DNA from 3 places in the Faecalimonas umbilicata genome. Region 3 is predicted to be linked to each of the others. Evidence: predicted binding sites of a transcription regulator. Region 3 holds the regulator's gene; each other region holds the start of a gene.
The links. Region 3 encodes Rex, which represses fermentation and respiration genes when NADH is low (regulators of the CRP and FNR family bind a similar motif). Its sites were predicted from a motif close to ATTGTTAANTANTTAACAAT; they were not measured.
Positions count from the first base shown of each region.

Region 1 (6,607 bases), 920 kb from region 3:
TTTTGGTATCAATGGAACATCTGTTGTATTTTCAATCGTATTTATGATTGGACTTGCTGGAACAGGAGCAAATGCAGCTCTTGTAGCAGAAGGGCTTGCACCGACTAATCCGATGAACCTTCAGTTATTCCGCTACGCAATGCTCGGAGGAGCCGGAGGAACACTTGGTTTGATCTTACTGATGTGGAAATCAAAATCCGCAAAGCTGAAATCGCTTGCACGAATCTCTATTGTGCCGGGAATCTGTTCCATCAATGAGCCGATTACATTTGGAGTGCCTATGACTTACAATCCAGTTCTTGCAATTCCATATATTTTCACACCATCTATTTGTGTTGTACTTGGATATTATGCGCAGGTATTTGGATGGATTACACCAGGATATGTTGCAGACCCTTCCTTTATTCCATTTTTTATCCAAGGATGGATGTCCGGAATGGATTTTAGAAATGTAATTTTTATGTTCTTATGTATCGCATTGAGTGTGCTGATTTATTACCCATTCTTTAAGGTATATGAAAAACAGGCAGTAGAGAAAGAAACAAAAGAGGCCGAAGAGGAGGATGATTTCGAATGGTAAAAAAGACAATGTATGATCCGTGGCAGTCGATCACAACACGGAATGGATATTGTTGTGATGAAGTGATTTCTGCATTACAGAAGAGTATCCGACGTGCAAATGAAGAAGACGCATGCAAGTTCGCATATGAGTTGTATATTACATCACCGGAGTTAGAAGAGAAGATGTGGAGACGACTCCTTACGATTTCCGTAGAAGATATTGGAATGGGAAATCCGATGGCGGCAGTTGTAGTGAACAGTCTGTTCCAAATGAGAAAAGAATTTGACTATGCAGACGGAGACCGCCCGATCTACTTTATTCATGCGATCCGGTATCTCGTTCAGTCACAGAAAGACAGATCCAGTGACTTACTCAAAAATATCTGTATCAAAGGATTTGCCATGGGAGAGCTTCCGGAGATTCCGGATGTGGCTTTGGATAAACATACACGCCGCGGACAAGAGATGGGAAGAGATTCCTTCCACTTCCTTCATGAGGCAAGTAAAGTAATCCCACAGGCAGAAATTGACAATGATTATAAAGAACGGTATGAAGAAATGTTAAAACGCTATGATCCTGAGAACGTATCGCCTACAACATTTAAGTTCAATGGATGGCAGTTTTAGGAAAATTGTTGACGATTATAGCTGAGAACTGTAAGATGAAATCTCATAGTGTTTAAAAAAAGGGGAAAGAGAGGCTGATGCTGATTTTTCCCTTTTTTAGAATAGAAAACTCTTGTAGAAACAGATGTTTTCGTATGTTTTTACGGGAGTTTTTTATTTTAGAAAACTAGATTTTCAAAATATCTTATGATAAAATTTCCCATAATAAAAGGAAGCAGTAAGAAAGTACGAAGTAAAATAACGGAAGAAGAACGATGGGATAATAGAGGAGACAATGGAAATGGGAAAACGAATATTAATTACAGGCGGAACGGTTTTTGTAAGTAAATTTGCAGCAGAATATTTTGTAAAACGAGGGTATGAGGTATCTGTGCTGAACCGGGGATCGAGGCCGCAGGTCTCAGGAGTTGAGTGGATCTGTGCAGACCGGAATCAGCTGAATGGAGTGCTGCAGGGGAAAAATTTTGATCATGTGTTGGATATTACTGCATATACGAAGGAAGATGTGAAAAATCTTCTTGCGGAGTTGAAGGGATTTTCCACTTATATCCTGATCAGTTCCAGTGCGGTATACCCTGAGACATTGCCGCAGCCTTTTTCAGAGGAGCAGCCGGTAGGATACAATTCTATCTGGAGAAAATATGGAAGTGATAAAATTGAGGCGGAGGAGTATTTGATGGAGAAAGTGCCGGATGCCTATGTGATCCGTCCTCCATATCTGTATGGGTCGATGAACGATGTTTACCGGGAAGCCTTTGTATTTGATTGTGCATTGCAGCACAGAAAATTTTATATGCCGGGGGATGGAAGCCAGAAGCTTCAATTTTTCCATGTGGAGGATTTGTGCAGATTGATGGAAGCTATTCTTGAGAAAAGACCAGAAGAGCATATTTTTAATGTGGGAAATGAGGCAATAGATATTCGTACCTTTGTGGAGCTGTGTTATCAGGCAGCAGGAGAACCATTGAGAGTGCGGCTTATAGGGGATCAGTTTTGCCAGACAGATTATTTTTGCTTTCCGGCATATGAGTATGTGCTGGATGTCAAAAAGCAGAAGGAACTACTGCCGGATGTGAAAGATTTCTATGAAGGATTGCGAGAGGCATTTGCGTGGTATTGTGAAAACAAAGAAGAGGTAGAGAGAAGAGAGTATATAGAATATATTGAAAACGAGATGAGAGGATAAACAAAAGCTTTCTTTTCTTAACCCGTTATGTTAGAATCAGCAAAAAGAAGAATGCGGTGAGAAGAGATGAAACTGATCAAACTTTGGGAAGCAGACTTCAGAAGGAGTGAATCTTCCGGAAGGATTTGTACCGGATACTGTATACCTTCTGGAAACGGAGGGAGAATACGTTGGAATTTTCAATTTACGGCATCGCTTGACGGAGGGACTCATTCATGGAGCTGGTCATATCGGTTATGGGATTTCTCCAAAGTACCGGGGAAAAGGATATGCAGCCAAAGGTCTGGAAATGCTGTTGGAAATTGCAAGAAAAATCGTGCCTGAGGAGGAAATCTATCTTTCGGTACATAAAGATAATCTGGCTTCCCTGAACGTGCAGAAGAAAAATGGAGCTTATATTCATCCTGAGAATGAAGCAGAATATTTTACGCGGATTCCGTTGAAGAGATAGAGGCTACCGGAAATTTATGGTACATCTGATGCAGAAACAGTACAAAATTGAGATCCTGCTCGATTATGAGCAAAAAAGAATTACAAAACTTCAGGAACTGACGCTAGAATGGTGAATATAGAAGTAACCTGAAAAGTAAATTTTTCAAATATAAGAAAACTGGAGAAGAAAAAGATGTAGTTTTAAAATTCTTTCTCCATGAATTTCCGAGAGAGGAGATTTATGGACAAAGAAGGGAAAGGCTACATCTTTTCCTTGTTTTGAGATGGGCTGCTATGCGTTTTCTATTTTGCTTATGACCTCATTTACATCGAAGGTCATCGTTCCGTCTTCCAGCACAAAGAGTGGGACTCCAACGCCACCCTTTTCCTTTACTGCATCAAACATTGGATTGGTATCACGGATTTTTAAGAAGCGTTTGAGATTGCCGATGCTGTCAGAAAATTCAAGAAAGAGATAGCGAATCCCTTTTGCATCAAGCAGCGCTTTTGCATCTACACAGTCTTTACAAGTGTCTGTTCCATAAATGACAAGTTTCAATTTGTTTCCTCCTGCTAGTATTTGAGATTGTCTTGAACGGCAAAAGTTTGCCATACAAAGGTTTACTGTTTCTATATCAGTATAGCATAATCTGGAAAAGGAATTACTCATTTTGTGAGAAAATTTATATAGTATGGGTTGGTCTTGCTGGGGAAAAGTGGAAGAGTTCGAATTATTTTTAACAATAAAAAAACGCTTGTGAAAACTAATTTGCTTTTTGCGTGTGAAATGCACAAGAAAAAGATAGAGAAAACAATCATTTTCGTCAAAATATAAGAAAAACAATGATAGTTAAAAAAATATCAATTTTTCTATTGACATTTTTTTAACGAGAAAATATACTAGGGGATGTAGAAAAGAATTTACTTAACTCATTTACAGGAGGAAAAATTGGTATGGCAAAGAAAAAAGAAGTAGTACCAGCAATTATTGACAGTGTAGAAGCTCTTACAGCAAAAATGGAAGCAATGCGTGAAGCACAGAGAGAATTTGCTACATTTACACAAGAGCAGGTAGATAAAATCTTTTTTGAAGCAGCTTTGGCAGCAAATAAAATGCGTATCCCATTAGCAAAAATGGCAGTAGAAGAAACTGGAATGGGAATCGTTGAAGATAAAGTAATTAAAAATCACTATGCAGCAGAATATATTTACAATGCATATAAAGATACAAAAACATGTGGTGTGATTGAGGAAGATAAAGCATTCGGAATCAAGAAGATCGCAGAGCCAATCGGTCTTGTTGCAGCGGTTATTCCGACAACAAACCCAACATCTACAGCAATCTTTAAGACATTGATTTCCTTAAAGACAAGAAATGCAATCATCATCAGCCCACATCCACGTGCAAAAGCAGCTACGATCGCAGCAGCAAAAGTAGTTTTAGATGCAGCTGTAAAGGCAGGAGCACCGGAAGGAATCATCGGATGGATCGATGTACCATCACTGGAGCTTACAAATGAAGTTATGAAAAATGCAGACATCATCCTTGCAACAGGTGGTCCTGGAATGGTAAAAGCAGCTTACTCTTCAGGAAAGCCGGCACTCGGAGTTGGAGCTGGTAACACACCGGTTATCATCGATGACACAGCAGATGTGAAGCTCGCAGTAAACTCTATCATTCATTCAAAGACATTTGATAATGGTATGATCTGTGCTTCAGAGCAGTCTGTGACAGTTCTGGAAAAAGTATATAAAGAAGTGAAAGAAGAATTTGCATACAGAGGATGCTATTTCCTCAAAAAAGATGAGATTGAAAAAGTTCGTAAGACAATCATCATCAACGGTGCATTAAATGCAAAAATTGTAGGACAGTCTGCTCACACAATCGCAGCATTGGCAGGAGTGGATGTTCCGGAAGATACAAAGATTCTGATCGGTGAAGTAGAATCTGTAGATATCTCAGAAGAATTTGCACACGAGAAATTATCTCCGGTACTTGCAATGTACAAAGCAAAGACATTTGACGAAGCGATCGCAAAGGCAGAGCAGTTAGTAGCTGACGGTGGATATGGACATACAGCTTCCATTTATGTACACCCTGCAGAGACAGAGAAGCTTGCAAAACATGCAGCAGCTATGAAGACATGCCGTATCCTTGTCAACACACCTTCTTCTCAAGGTGGAATCGGTGATCTTTACAACTTCAAATTAGCTCCGTCTCTTACATTGGGATGTGGTTCTTGGGGAGGAAACTCTGTATCTGAGAACGTAGGAGTAAAACATTTGATCAACGTGAAGACAGTTGCCGAGAGGAGAGAAAACATGCTTTGGTTCAGAGTTCCTGAAAAAGTTTATTTCAAAAAAGGATGTATGCCGGTTGCTCTTGATGAACTGGGAACAGTGATGGGCAAAAAGAAAGCATTCATCGTAACAGACAGCTTCTTATACCACAATGGATATGTAAAAGGTATTGAAGAAAAATTAGATGAAATGGGAATCCAGCACACATGCTTCTATGAAGTAGCTCCAGACCCGACACTGGAATGTGCAAAAGCAGGTGCAGCAGCAATGACAGCATTCCAGCCAGATGTGATCATCGCTCTTGGTGGTGGATCAGCAATGGATGCCGGAAAGATTATGTGGGTAATGTACGAACATCCAGAAGCAGACTTCCTTGATATGGCAATGCGTTTCATGGATATCCGTAAGAGAGTATATACATTCCCGAAAATGGGAGAGAAGGCTTACTTCGTTGCAATCCCGACATCTTCAGGAACAGGTTCTGAGGTGACACCATTTGCAGTTATCACAGATGAAAAGACTGGAGTAAAATATCCATTAGCAGACTACGAATTATTACCGAAGATGGCGATCATCGATGCTGATAATATGATGAGCCAGCCAAAAGGACTGACAAGTGCTTCCGGTATTGATGCACTTACACATGCATTAGAGGCATATGCATCTATCATGGCAACAGACTATACAGATGGTCTTGCATTAAAAGCAATGAAAAATATCTTCAAATATTTACCATCTGCTTACGAAAACGGAGCAAACGATCCGATCGCAAGAGAGAAAATGGCAGATGCTTCCTGCATGGCAGGTATGGCATTCGCAAATGCATTCTTAGGAGTATGTCACTCAATGGCACACAAATTAGGAGCATTCCACCACTTACCACACGGTGTTGCAAATGCGTTACTGATCAACGAAGTAATGAAATTCAATGCAACAGACGTGCCTACAAAGATGGGAACATTCTCTCAGTATCAGTATCCACACGCATTAGAAAGATATGCAGAATGCGCTAGATTCGTTGGCGTTGTAGGAAAAGACGACAAAGAAACATTTGAAAAATTCCTTGAGAAGATCGATGAATTAAAAGCAGCAGTTGGAATCAAAAAGACGATCAAAGAATACGGAGTAGATGAAAAATACTTCCTGGATACATTAGATGAAATGGTAGAACAGGCATTTGATGATCAGTGTACAGGTGCAAACCCAAGATATCCACTGATGAAAGAAATCAAAGAAATGTACTTAAGAGTTTACTACGGAAACTAATTTCAGGAAAGATAGTAGTAGCTACCTAGTTAGGGAAAAAGAAGACGTAAGGCTGAAAAGGGCATTAGAAAAAGACAGGAGGACTGACGAAAGTCAGTGTCTTCTGTCTTTTTTGTGATTATTGCTGTTCAGCTTTCATGGCGTGATATCCAATCCAAACAGTCCAAACATATGCCAATGTTTTTGGGATCATCAACATTCCAATGATAGGCACAAGATCGGCAAATAATACAA
Region 1 covers NZ_AP031411.1:2,538,191-2,544,797, reverse strand. Annotated here, with positions in the region: gene ACGG81_RS12205 (PTS sugar transporter subunit IIC) at 1-580, shown strand, start outside; gene ACGG81_RS12200 (hypothetical protein) at 574-1,188, shown strand; gene ACGG81_RS12195 (NAD-dependent epimerase/dehydratase family protein) at 1,469-2,374, shown strand; gene ACGG81_RS12190 (GNAT family N-acetyltransferase) at 2,481-2,825, shown strand; gene ACGG81_RS12185 (glutaredoxin domain-containing protein) at 3,099-3,365, opposite strand; gene adhE (bifunctional acetaldehyde-CoA/alcohol dehydrogenase) at 3,761-6,373, shown strand; gene ACGG81_RS12175 (hypothetical protein) at 6,492-6,607, opposite strand, start outside.
Region 1: a site for Rex is predicted at 3,653-3,672, ahead of adhE (bifunctional acetaldehyde-CoA/alcohol dehydrogenase). Genes of this name have one in related genera too.

Region 2 (6,607 bases), 150 kb from region 3:
TCCAACTGTAAGATTGAAAAAAGCCGTCTGGTGCATGAGGTTATCCAATGTAGTCATAATGTATTCCATATTTTAACCTCCAGTCTGTGTCCGGGACATCATTAATTCAATGTAGCCAGTACTGCTCCTGATTCCACTGCATCACCTACTGCTACATCAATGCTGGCTACGGTTCCCGCCTCCGGAGCTACAACCGGGATTTCCATTTTCATCGCCTCGATCACAACGATCGGTGCTCCTTTTTCTACCTGCTGTCCGACAGCTGCCTCTAATTTAAATACTTTTCCTGCCGCACCTGCTGTCACTTTGACATTTCCTGTCCCTGCTGCTTTCTTCGGTGCCGGGGCTGCCTTTGGTGCCACTGGAGCTTTCTTCTGTACCGGTGCCGCTGGTGCTGCTCCTGCTGCTTTCTCCTCTACTGTCACATCATATACATTTCCATTTACTGTAATTGTATAACTTTTCATCTTCAAATTCCTCCTGAATTAATTCCATTTATTTGATTTTCTTCTGCGGATCGATCTTACCACAAATCCGTCAGACACACTTTCATCTGCCGCTGCAATCGCCGCTGTAATTACGGCCACAAGTTCTTCATCATCGGTTAACTCTTCTTCCACTACAGGAACTTCCGCCTTTGGCACTTCTTTTACCGGTGTTTTGTTTTTTTCTGTCTTCTTTGTAAACTTTTCCTGAAGCATTGGTATATATTTCAAAAGTGAGATTACAAACGCAAGGAAGATCAGAACAAGAAATACAGTTCCCATTCCAAGAATGGTATTCATTCCGGCTTTCTTTAAAATTTCTCCGGTTGTATAATCTGCCGCAATATCAAGTGATTCTATATTGAGATTCTCGTCAAACTTAAATTCCAGCGTTGCTTCCCGCTCCTCATACACTGCCTCTGTAGACACAACTACACCAGAATCCGAACCTTCAAACTGATATTCGCCATGTTCTACATATTCTCCACATTCTTTTTCTGCCGCTTCCCAGGCATCCATCATAGAAATAAGCACTTCTGGTTCAATTGGCGCATTCGCTTCAGACATGATCTTATTGATCTGATATTCCGATGCCTGCCGATAATTATCAAATGCTTCCTCATCCATCACTTCAAAATTTGCAATGATAAACTGTGTCACATATGTAAGCTGTGTTTCATCATATTCCAGTTCTTTCTTACTTCCACATCCGGTAAAACTAAGTGTCAGAGCCAATGCACCGATTAATAAGCTGATTCTTTTTTTCACTTTGCTTCACCTCTCTACACTGTTCCATGTTTTTTTGCCGGGCGATCTTCTCTCTTTGTAAATAACATTTCAAATGCACCGACCAGATATTTTCTTGTATCTTTCGGATCGATCACCGCATCTACATATCCTCTTCCTGCCGCAGCCAAAGGACTTGTCTGCATCGCTTCATATTCTGCCGCCTTCTGTCGGATCACTTCTGCACTCTCTTCTGCATACATGATCTTGGCAGCAAGATTCGCATCCATCATTCCAATCTCTGCCTGTGGCCATGCATATACCAAATCTGCTCCCAACGCCTTGCTGTTCATTGTTATATAGGCACTTCCGTATGCTTTTCCGATGATGACATTCACTTTCGGTACAGTCGCATTTGCAAACGCATATGTAAGCTTTGCCACAGAAGAGGCAATATTTCTCTCCGAACACATTGTTGCATGATATCCTTCTACATTAGTAAGAGACAATACCGGAATATTGAATGCGTCACAGAAATTTACAAAATCTGCTGCTTTTCTACATCCACGTACACTTAAGCCACCGTCAAATTCTGCTTCCACATTTCCATCTTCATCATAGACCTTGCAGCGGTTTGCCACTGCACCGATCGTCACACCGTTGAGACGGATAAATCCTGTTACCATTTCTTTTGCATAGTCTCTTTTTGTCTCAAAAAATACATGATTATCTGAAAGAGTGGAGAGCACGACTGCTGTATCTTCCGCTGCATTTTCGATCGCATCACAGAGACGATTCAGATCATCTGTACATTCGTCATAAGAGTTATCGTCTTCATTATTTGCCGGCAAAAGACATACAAGCGAACGGATTTCTTCTAAGATTTCCTCTTCTGTTCCGGTTCCATCTACCAGACCCGCTTCCTCACTCTGGAATTTTGCAGAAGATGTATCACACTTTGTAATAACATTTCCTTCCAGTGCATTTGGAGAATTCACAAATAATTTTGCATGTTCTTTCTCCATAAACGTAAAGTCTGTCAGAGAAGGGATCACTGCAAGTCCTCCCCCACATGTTCCGAAAATTGCTGTGATCTGTGGAATTACACCCGATGCCAGTGTCTGTTTCATATACAGAGTTCCAAATGCATGGAGCGCATCCGTTGCTTCCTGAAGTCGAAGTCCCGCACAATCTACAAGACCGATTACCGGAGCTCCCATCTTCATCGCAAGATCATAGATTGCGGCGATCTTCTTTGCATGCATCTCACCGATCGCCCCCTGCAATACAGAGGCATTCTGGCTGTATACATACACGAGGTTCCCATCAATCACCCCGTATCCAGTCACAACACCGTCTCCCGGAGTTTCTTTTGTCTGCATGTTGAAATCAGTCGTTCTCGCTTTAACAGCAGCACCGATTTCAACAAAACTTCCCTCGTCAAGCAAAGCGGCAATTCTTTCGCTTGCGCGGTTCTCTGTTGTTTCGTAACTCATATCTTTTAGCCCTCCAATTTCTAAAATTTCATAAAGTTTAGCCAAATTTTCTGCCTATTATATTATATAATACTGCTTAAAAAATAGCAATTGCTTTTTGATATTTTTTTCACATATTCAACTGAGACGTCCTCCCTCAAAATATCCTCTTCCATCATGCTGATTTTTTCACTTCTTCTTTCTTTGTTTTTGTATATTTTGTTTGATTCCACTCACGATTATGATACAATAGAAAAGGCATGAAACGGGGACATCTTTTTGTTCCCGCACATTATAAAATGTATCTAAGGAGGAAATAGAAATGAGTGTAACAGACAGAATTGCAAAACTCAGAAAACTCATGGAAGAGAGAAAGATGGATGCCTATATTATCCCATCCGCTGACAATCATCAAAGCGAATATGTAGGAGAACATTTTAAAGCCAGAGCGTTTATCTCCGGATTTACCGGTTCTGCCGGAACAGTGATCATCACAAAAGATGATGCAGGTCTCTGGACAGATGGACGCTATTTCATTCAGGCAGAAAAACAATTAGAAGGAAGTGGAATCAGACTTTTCCGTATGGCAGAACCTGATGTCCCTACAAAAGAAGAATATTTGGAATCGGTTCTTCCAGATCACGGAGTGCTCGGATTTGACGGAAAAGTCATCGGCGCTTCCGAAGGTCAGAATTATGAAGAAGTATTAAAAGAAAAAGCAGTCTCCATTTCCTATGACGAAGATCTGATTTCCTATATCTGGGAAGATCGCCCGGCTCTTTCAAATGCTCCGGCATTTTTATTGGATCTTGCATACGCAGGAGAAAGTACCGCCTCCAAACTGGAACGTCTCCGTGAAAAAATGCAAGAAGCTGACACGACAGTCCATATTCTTTCTTCTCTTGACGATATCGCATGGCTGCTCAATATTCGAGGCGGAGATGTTATGTATACTCCTCTTGTGCTGAGCTATGCTGTGATCACGATGGAGGACGTACATCTGTTTATCAACGAATCCAAATTAAATCAGGAAATTTTAGATAGCTGGAACGGGCTTTCTGTCATCTTACATCCTTATGAAGAAATCTACACATTTGTAAAGACGTTAGATGAAACTTCTCATGTGCTTTTAGATCCTTCCCGGATCAATTATGCGATCTATAAAAATCTCCCTGACGCAACAGAAAAAGTGGAGAAGCCAAATCCAACAACAGCATTTAAGGCAATCAAAAATGAGACAGAATTGAAAAATATCCGCGCAAGCCATATCAAAGACGGGGTTGCTTTCACAAAATTTATGTATTGGCTTAAGAAAAATGTAGGAAAGATGCCGATCACAGAGCGCAGCGCCTCTGACAAACTAGAAGAGTTCCGCAGCCAGCAGGCGGGATTTATCAGTCCAAGTTTTTCTCCGATCGTCGCATACAAAGAACATGCTGCCATGATGCATTACAGCGCTACTCCGGAATCTGATTATGAATTGAAACCGGAGCACTTCCTCCTTGCAGATACCGGCGGAAATTATTATGAAGGTACCACAGACTTGACTCGTACAGTTGCTCTTGGACCGGTCAGCGACGAACTGAAGACACACTTTACAGCTGTTGCCCGCGGTATGATGAACCTCGCAAGAGCAAGATTTCTATATGGCTGCCGGGGTGTGAACCTTGATATCCTCGCAAGAGAACCTATGTGGTCTCTGAATATTGACTACAAGTGTGGCACCGGACATGGAGTCGGTTACCTTCTAAACATTCACGAAGGACCTGCTTCTTTCCGTTGGCAGCTATCCCCTTCAGGCCTGCCACCAGCAGTGCTCGAGGAGGGTATGGTCATCACCGATGAACCTGGAATCTACATTGAAGATTCCCACGGAATCCGTCTGGAAAATGAACTCGTTGTGCGCAAAGGTGAAAAAAATGAATTTGGCCAATTCATGGGACTGGAAAATGTTACAGTCGTTCCGATTGACTTAGATGCGATCGTACCGGAAGATCTGAATAAAGACGAACGCAATTATCTGAACAGCTATCACAAATTTGTATACGAGACACTTTCTCCTTATATGACAGAGGAAGAAAACGAATGGCTCAAAGTATACACAAGGGAAATCTAACTATCATAGATTCCTGCCGGAGCTAAGCACAGCAGGTTGCCATAGTCAAAGGGCACCTAAGATCTTTTTTGCTGATCTTAGGTGCCCTCTTTCAGTCTTCTTTCTTTTTTACAATCTTCCGTCTTCATTCAAAAAATAGTATCCGCTGATTTTTTGAAAGATCCATCGAAAATTTATTTTTTCGACGTTCTCCTGGGCTACGATCGGGTATTGCTGAAGTACTTCCCCGTCCAGAATATAGCGAACCGTTCCAAGCTTCTCATATCTTTCAATCGGCGCTTGCACTTCTTCCTGCAATTCTACAACAGTTTCAATTTCTTCTTCTCGGTGCAAAAGAACTTCCACCGGACTGTTTTGAATCTTCTCAATCTTTACCGGAACATGTGCTTTCTCAAAAAGATTTCCGCTGGTAGGAATTCCCGCCTTCACAGTTACATCACGGAGGGGTTCTTTCCCGGCAAATGCCTCCCGTAGCTCATAATTTTCCATCCCATATGTCATCAATCGCTTGGTATCTGCCCATTTATATCCTTTATTGTTCGGCCATCCGCATCCAAGCAAGGCAACCACAAATGTTCTTCCCCGGCTTTCAAGCGCGCCGACATAGCAATACCCCGCCTTCCCGGTAAATCCTGTCTTTCCGGATAACGCTCCATCCATCATTGTCAAAAACGCATTGTGATTCTGGCAGGAAAACGAACGATGGCAATCTACATCCATAAAATGATAGCTTCCCTTCTGAGTAATTGAAAGAAAGCTCTCCTTCTTCGGAGATTTCAAAATACAGTAACTCATGATCCTGGCCAAATCTTCCGCTGTCGTTGAATGTTCTCCGTTGTCATCCGAAGCATCCAGCCCATTAGGTGTAATAAAATATGTATCCCTGCATCCGATTTCTTTTGCCTTCGCATTCATTTTATCCGCGAATGCCTGCACACTCCCCCCAATATGTTCCGCGATTGCTACTGCACTGTCATTGTGCGATTCCAACATCAAGGAATATAGAAGATCTCTCAGATAAAACTTTTCATCCATCTGCATCCCCAGATGTACTTTCGGCTGTCTCGCCGCATTTTCTGACACATTCACAACATCTGTAAGATTTCCTTCCTCCAATGCCAGAATACATGTCATGATCTTTGTCGTGCTCGCCATCGGCTTTTTTTCTGAACCGTTCTTTTCAAATAAAACACGCCCATTGTCCGCGTCCATTAAAACCGCTGACTGGGCGTATAACTGTTCTATCTCTTCTTTCGCACTGACAGGGGAACTGACCAGCAAAACTCCTGTCAAAATTCCGATCAAAACTTTCTTCATAAGCATACACCTGTTGTTCTGTTAGTTCATTGTATGATTAGAAGTTCCCGAATATGTCCATCTGAATCTCTTTTGATCAGACATCCAGTCGATCTTTGATCTCCCGCTCTGCCTCTTCTTTGAAATCTTCCAGCTGCTCTGGTGCAATGCTTGGAAGCTCCTCCACCGACTGCACTCCAAATCGTCGCAAAAATTCTTCGGTTGTGCCAAATAGCAGCGGTTTCCCCGGCGCATCCAGCCTCCCCACTTCACACACCAGATCATATTCCACAAGTTTATTCACCGCATGGTCTGACTTCACTCCCCGGATCTTCTCGATCTCAATTTTTGTAACCGGCTGCTTATATGCCACGATTGCGAGTGTCTCCAGCAGGACATCTGTCAGCACATGTTTCTTCGGCTGTTTCGCAACTTGAATCAGATAGTCATATAACTCTGGCTTTGTACAGAGCTGATAAGAATCCTCCAGTTCGATCAACTGGATTCCC
Region 2 covers NZ_AP031411.1:1,764,137-1,770,743, forward strand. Annotated here, with positions in the region: gene ACGG81_RS08385 (sodium ion-translocating decarboxylase subunit beta) at 1-69, opposite strand, end outside; gene ACGG81_RS08390 (biotin/lipoyl-containing protein) at 102-467, opposite strand; gene ACGG81_RS08395 (OadG family transporter subunit) at 486-1,253, opposite strand; gene ACGG81_RS08400 (acyl-CoA carboxylase subunit beta) at 1,268-2,707, opposite strand; gene ACGG81_RS08405 (aminopeptidase P family protein) at 3,009-4,802, shown strand; gene ACGG81_RS08410 (D-alanyl-D-alanine carboxypeptidase family protein) at 4,911-6,119, opposite strand; gene scpB (SMC-Scp complex subunit ScpB) at 6,196-6,607, opposite strand, start outside.
Region 2: a site for Rex is predicted at 2,804-2,823, ahead of ACGG81_RS08400 (acyl-CoA carboxylase subunit beta). Genes of this name have one in related genera too.

Region 3 (6,607 bases):
GTCCGGCAATGGATATGGGTGCAAACAGTGGAGATGAAAAGAAGATGGCTGTAATGGCATATATCAATACGGAACTTCAGAAAATCAAAAAAGAAGACTAACGATTGTTTTTGTGAAATTATATTGAAAACATAGACAAAACAGGGGTGTTCCTATGAACATCCTTGTTTTTTGCCTATAAAAGTATTTTTAAGATACTATGAAACAAAAATCTTCTAACAAAAGGAAAAAGAGCAAATAATTATTGACATAATCTGTATTAAAATGTAAAATATTTAGAATAATTTGAAATTCAAAAAGATATTCAGAATATTTCTCAAGTGTTTTGGATGGAGCTGTGGAAGGAGGAACTTACTATGGAGAAAATTCAGATGACGACACCGCTTGTGGAGATGGATGGCGATGAGATGACGAGGATTTTGTGGCAGATGATCAAAGAGCATTTGATTTTGCCTTATGTGGATTTGAAGACAGAATATTATGACCTGGGGTTGGAATACCGTAATGAAACGGAGGACAGGGTTACAGTAGAGTCTGCAAATGCAACAAAAAAATATGGGGTTGCCGTAAAGTGTGCGACGATTACACCGAATGCTGCCAGAATGGAAGAGTACAATCTGAAAGAGATGTGGAAAAGTCCAAATGGGACAATCCGAGCTATGTTAGATGGAACGGTATTTCGTCAGCCGATTGTTGTAAAAGGAATTGAGCCGTGTGTTCGGAACTGGAAGAAACCGATCACACTGGCGAGACATGCCTATGGAGATGTGTACAAAGGTGTGGAGATGAAGATTCCGGGGGCTGGAAAGGCAGAACTTGTCTATACTGGAGAAGATGGCACTGAAATGCGAGAGCTGATCCACGATTTTTCGGGACCGGGTATTATACAGGGAATGCATAACACTGACGAGTCAATCACAAGCTTTGCGAGAAGTTGCATGAACTATGCGCTGGATACAAAGCAGGATCTCTGGTTTGCTACAAAAGATACCATTTCAAAAAAATATGATCATACGTTCAAAGACATTTTTCAGGAAATTTATGATACAGAATATCAGGAAAAATTTCAGGAAGCAGGTATTACATATTTCTACACGTTGATTGATGATGCTGTGGCACGTGTGATGAAATCGGAAGGAGGATTTATCTGGGCATGCAAAAATTATGATGGTGATGTGATGAGTGACATGGTATCTTCCGCATTTGGATCTCTTGCCATGATGACTTCCGTGCTGGTATCTCCGGATGGTTACTATGAGTATGAGGCGGCACATGGGACAGTACAGCGCCACTACTATAAACACCTAAAAGGAGAAGAAACTTCTACAAACTCGGTAGCTACTATCTTTGCATGGACAGGTGCGTTGAAAAAGAGAGGAGAACTGGATGGCAATAAAGAACTGACAGCATTTGCAGAAAAGCTGGAGCAGGCGACGCTCGATACGATCGAGTCTGGAAAGATGACGAAGGATCTTGCGATGATCACATCGATTCCGAATCCAGTCGTGCTGAATAGCGAAGCGTTTATTAAAGAAATCGCGGAGAAACTTTCTCAATACAGTGAGAAATAGAGAAGTAGATACAGTTTTATAAAAAATGGAACGATTGCAAGAAAAAGGTATGTTGCAATCGTTCCGTTTGTCTGTTTATGAATCGTTTCCGAAAGAGCGGAGTGTAAGCATGATGGATGGCACACCAGACGACTATTTATTCCGCGAGGGATTCCCATTGTTCATAAAGATCCCATAGTTTTGTGTCAATTTCGGCTTTTTCATTTGTGATGTCCATTAGCTTTTTTGAGTTCATTGCATACTCTGGTTTTGCAAGCTCTTCATCGAGTTTAGCGGAAGCCTCTTCCAGTTTTTGAATTTTCTCTTCTAATTTTTTAAGATCATTCTGCCGTTTCCGCTCTTTTGCCTGAAGTTCCTTTTGCGCCTGCCAGTCTAATTTCGATTCAGATGCTGTTTCTTCAGAGGAAGCATCTGTTTGCGCAGCAGATTCGGTGTAGGCGGCAGTAAGCTCTTCCTTTTTTTCTAGATAATAATCATAGTTTCCGATGTAGTTCACAAAACTTTGGTTAACGAGATCCAGAATCCTTGTGGCAGTTTGGTTGATGAAATAACGGTCATGCGAAACATACAGAACCGTTCCAGTGTAGTTGTTAAGCGCTTGTTCTAAGATTTCTTTTGAGGCAATATCCAAGTGGTTTGTCGGCTCGTCAAGAATCAAAAAATTAGCTTCCGACAACATCAGCTTCGCGAGAGACACCCGTCCTCTTTCCCCACCACTGAGATCGCCGATCCGTTTAAAGACATCCTCTCCCGTAAAGAGAAATGCGGCAAGAGTGTTACGGATCTCGGTATTTGTCAGTGACGGATAGTCGTCAGAAATCTCTTCGAAAATAGTCTTTTCCATGTGCAGAACATGATGTTCCTGATCATAATAACCGATATGGACATTGGAACCAAGTGTAAAGGTTCCGTGATCTGCAGGAATCACTTCGTTTAAAATTTTTAGTAAGGTTGTCTTGCCGGTTCCATTATCCCCGATGACCGCAACATGCTCTCCACGCTTGATTTCAAAGTTGATATTTTGAAAGAGCGTGTGTGTGCCAAAAGATTTTCCTAACCCTTCTACACGAAGAACATCATTTCCGCTGACGACGGTCGGTTCTAAATGAAGCTTCAATTCGGCATGATGTTCCAATGGCTTTTCAATCCGATCCATTTTCTCAAGCATTTTTTCGCGGCTTTCTGCACGGCGGATCGATTTTTCGCGATTGAAAGAACGAAGTTTTCGAATTACTTCTTCTTGATGGCGGATTTCCTGTTGTTGATTCAGATATTCTTTTAACTTCGCTTCCCGGATCAGTTTCTTTTTCTCGGCAAATTCAGAATAATTGCCGTTGAACATCATAATCTCGCCAAATTCAATTTCAATGACTTTTGTTACAACGCGGTTGATGAAATAGCGGTCGTGGGAGACTAAAAGTACGGCACCTGGATAATTTGAGAGGTAAGTCTCAAGCCATGCGATAGAATTCAGATCTAAGTGGTTCGTAGGCTCATCAAGAAGTAAAATATCAGGTTTGGTAAGAAGCAGTTTTCCTAGAGCTACTCGGGTTTTTTGACCTCCGGAGAGGTTGTCCACACATTTGTCAAACTCTGTCTCTGCAAATCCAAGACCTTTTAATACGCCGATAATCTCGCTTTTGTAGGCATATCCATCTGCCCGCTCAAAGGCTGCACTTAATTTGTGATAGGTATGCAAAAGCTGCTCAAGTCCTTCCCCGCTTTTTTTCTGCATTTCTTCTTCTAAGCGGCGAAGTTGTGTCTCCATCTGAATCAGGTCGGCTTTTGCGCTTTCTACTTCCTGATAGATCGTGTTGCCGGACAATAGCGCTTGATGCTGCGCAAGATATCCGATGGTCTTCCCTTTGGCAAGGATGATTTCTCCATCATCAGCGGGAATCTCTCGCATGATCATTTTTAAGATGGTTGATTTCCCGGCACCATTTAAACCAACTAACGCCGCTTTTTCGTGTTCTTCTATATGAAAAGAGCCATTTTTGACAATCACTTGCTCCAAAAAGGCTTTTTTTAGATTATGGCATGCTAAAACCATGTTGTTTCCTCCTAAATCAATTGTTGAGTTGTTATTTCCATGCTGAAAAAATGTGACCATTTCCCCAGAATCTTCCTTTACTCTCTTTTCAATTATAGCGGATATCAAAGAAAATACAACTAAAAAGAAATGAAAAGTTTGACTTTACTAGAACAATTTTATATAATAAGATGTAATAAACAATGGGGATGGTGAACATTTGTGACAGAAAGACAGATTTCTCAGGCGGTCATCAGACGTTTGCCAAGATACTATCGGTATTTAGGCGAACTTCTGGAAAATGGAGTGGAACGCATTTCCTCAAATGACCTGAGCAAGAAAATGAAAGTGACCGCTTCCCAGATTCGTCAAGATCTGAATAATTTTGGTGGATTTGGCCAGCAGGGCTATGGATACAACGTGAAATATTTATACACAGAGATTGGTAAGATCTTAGGGCTCGATAAGACACATAATATTGTGATCATCGGTGCAGGAAATCTCGGACAGGCGCTTGCAAATTATGCGGCATTTGAAAGAAGCGGGTTTTTGCTGAAAGGAATTTTTGATATTAATCCAACATTAAAAGGAATGACGATTCGCGATGTTCCGATTCGAATGATGGAAGAACTTCCGGAGTTTGTACAAAACAATGACATTGAGATTGCAGCACTTACGATTCCGAAGACGAAAGCAGTGGAAGTGGCAGAACTTCTTGTAGACAACGGAGTAAGGGCGATTTGGAACTTTGCACATACTGATCTAAATCTTCCAAAGAATGTTATTGTGGAAAATGTACATCTTTCAGAAAGCTTAATGCGTTTATCTTACAATGTAAATCGCTATAATTACTTTAATGCAAAGGAATAAGAAACGATGATCATTGGAGTTGGAACCGATATGATAGAAATAGAACGTGTAAGGAAAGCGTGTGGAAAGCAGGCTTTTTTTACGCGTTGTTTTTCCGTGCGGGAACAGGAGATGATTCGCGGGCAGATGGACAAAGCAGCAGGCAATTTTGCAGTCAAAGAGGCTGTGGCGAAAGTATTTGGAACCGGATTTTCAGGATTTCGTCCTGGAGATATCGAGGTATTGCGGGATGAGAGAGGCAAACCTTATGTGAATCTTTTGCGAGGGGCAAAGGAGGCGGCAGTATCTGCCGGTATTGTAAAAATACATGTTTCCATTACGAATACTGATTGTTATGCTGTTGCATTTGCAGTGGGAGAGGGGGAATAATATGAGATATCTGCCGACTGGAGCGCAGATGAAACAGGGAGACCAAAAGACGATCACAGAGATGGGCATGCCGTCGATGGTTCTGATGGAGCGGGCGGCACTTTCTGTTGTGGAGATGATGGAGTCTGAGCAACTAGATTTAAAAAAGGTGCTCGTTGTCTGTGGTTCCGGAAATAATGGAGGAGATGGTTTTGCTGTCGCAAGACTTTTGCATCTAAAAGGATATGCTGTGGATGTCTGGTTTGTCGGGAAGGAATCTTCTATGACAGAGGAGACAAGGCTTCAGAAACAGATCGCGGTCCACTATGGAGTACCTGTAAAAGAACGGGTAGGAGAAGATTGTTATACGGTGATCGTGGATGCAATTTTTGGAATTGGATTATCAAGACAGGTTTCCGGGACATATTATAATGTGATTGAAAACTTAAATCAGATGGATGCCATAAAAGTCGCTGTAGACATTCCATCGGGACTTTCGGCAGATACCGGAGATGTACTGGGAATTGCATTCGCAGCAGATTTTACAGTCACATTTGCATTTCAAAAGATTGGGATGTTGTTTGGTATGGCGCGCAAGCTTGTCGGAAAGCTTGTGACGGCCTCCATTGGAATTGAACCTTCTGTATATGATGAGAGGGGAGATGTGTGCTATACTTACGATAGGACGGATTTGAAAAATCTGCTTCCTGCGCGTGATCCGGATGCTCACAAGGGTAACTACGGGAAAGTGCTTTTGATCGTGGGAAGTCCGGGAATGGCAGGTGCTGCTTACTTTAGTGCAAAGGCGGCATATCTGACAGGTGCCGGACTTGTACAGATTTATACAGCAAAAGAGAATCAGTCGAACTTGCAGCAACTGCTTCCGGAGGCGATCATTACCACATATGAAAGGTATGAGGAAGAAAAGCTAAAGGAACTGCTGGAATGGGCGGATGTTGTTGGAATCGGTTCAGGACTTTCGATGAGTGAGACCGCACAGCACCTTCTTTCAACTACCGTTCGCTGTGTAAAAAAGCCGTGCATGATCGATGCGGATGGATTGAACATTTTGTCAAAAGACAGGGCACTTTTTGAGAAATTGACACCGGATTGTATATTGACTCCCCACATGAAAGAAATGGCAGGGCTATGCGGGCATTCCGTGAAGGAATTAAAAGAAGAACGTTTTCGGTATTTTCAGGAATTTCTCGGATCGATTCCGTCTGTCTGTGTGATGAAAGATGCACGAACACTTGTAGGAAGAGATGGACGGCCAGTATATGTGAATACTTCCGGCAATCAGTCGATGGCAAAAGGGGGAGCCGGTGATGTCCTTGGCGGCATGATCACGGGGTTACTTGCACAGAAAATAGAGCCGTATGAAGCGGGAACACTCGGGGTGTTTTTGCATGGTTTGGCGGGAGATGCTGCACAGAAGAAAAAAGGCAGTTATAGTGTTCTGGCAAGTGATATTCTTGATGGGATTGCAGAAGTGCTGACCGCGGAAAGCACAGAGATGATTTTGCGTGAAAAGTGTTAAAAGAACAGAATAAAAAGTAGTAAGGGGCAGATAAATGAAAACTTATAGCAGAGTGTATGCAAAGATAGATCTAGATGCAGTAGCATGGAATATGGAACAGATGAAAAAAAATCTCAAAGAAGGAACTGAGATGGTTGCTGTGATCAAAACAGACGGATATGGGCATGGAGCTGTGCAGGTTGCATCGATGCTGGAATCATATGATTATGTGTGGGGATATGCCGTGGCAACATTAGATGAGGCGGT
Region 3 covers NZ_AP031411.1:1,616,403-1,623,009, reverse strand. Annotated here, with positions in the region: gene ACGG81_RS07735 (glycoside hydrolase family 2 TIM barrel-domain containing protein) at 1-101, shown strand, start outside; gene ACGG81_RS07730 (NADP-dependent isocitrate dehydrogenase) at 357-1,571, shown strand; gene ACGG81_RS07725 (ABC-F family ATP-binding cassette domain-containing protein) at 1,708-3,624, opposite strand; gene ACGG81_RS07720 (redox-sensing transcriptional repressor Rex) at 3,826-4,473, shown strand; gene acpS (holo-ACP synthase) at 4,480-4,842, shown strand; gene ACGG81_RS07710 (NAD(P)H-hydrate dehydratase) at 4,844-6,361, shown strand; gene alr (alanine racemase) at 6,396-6,607, shown strand, end outside.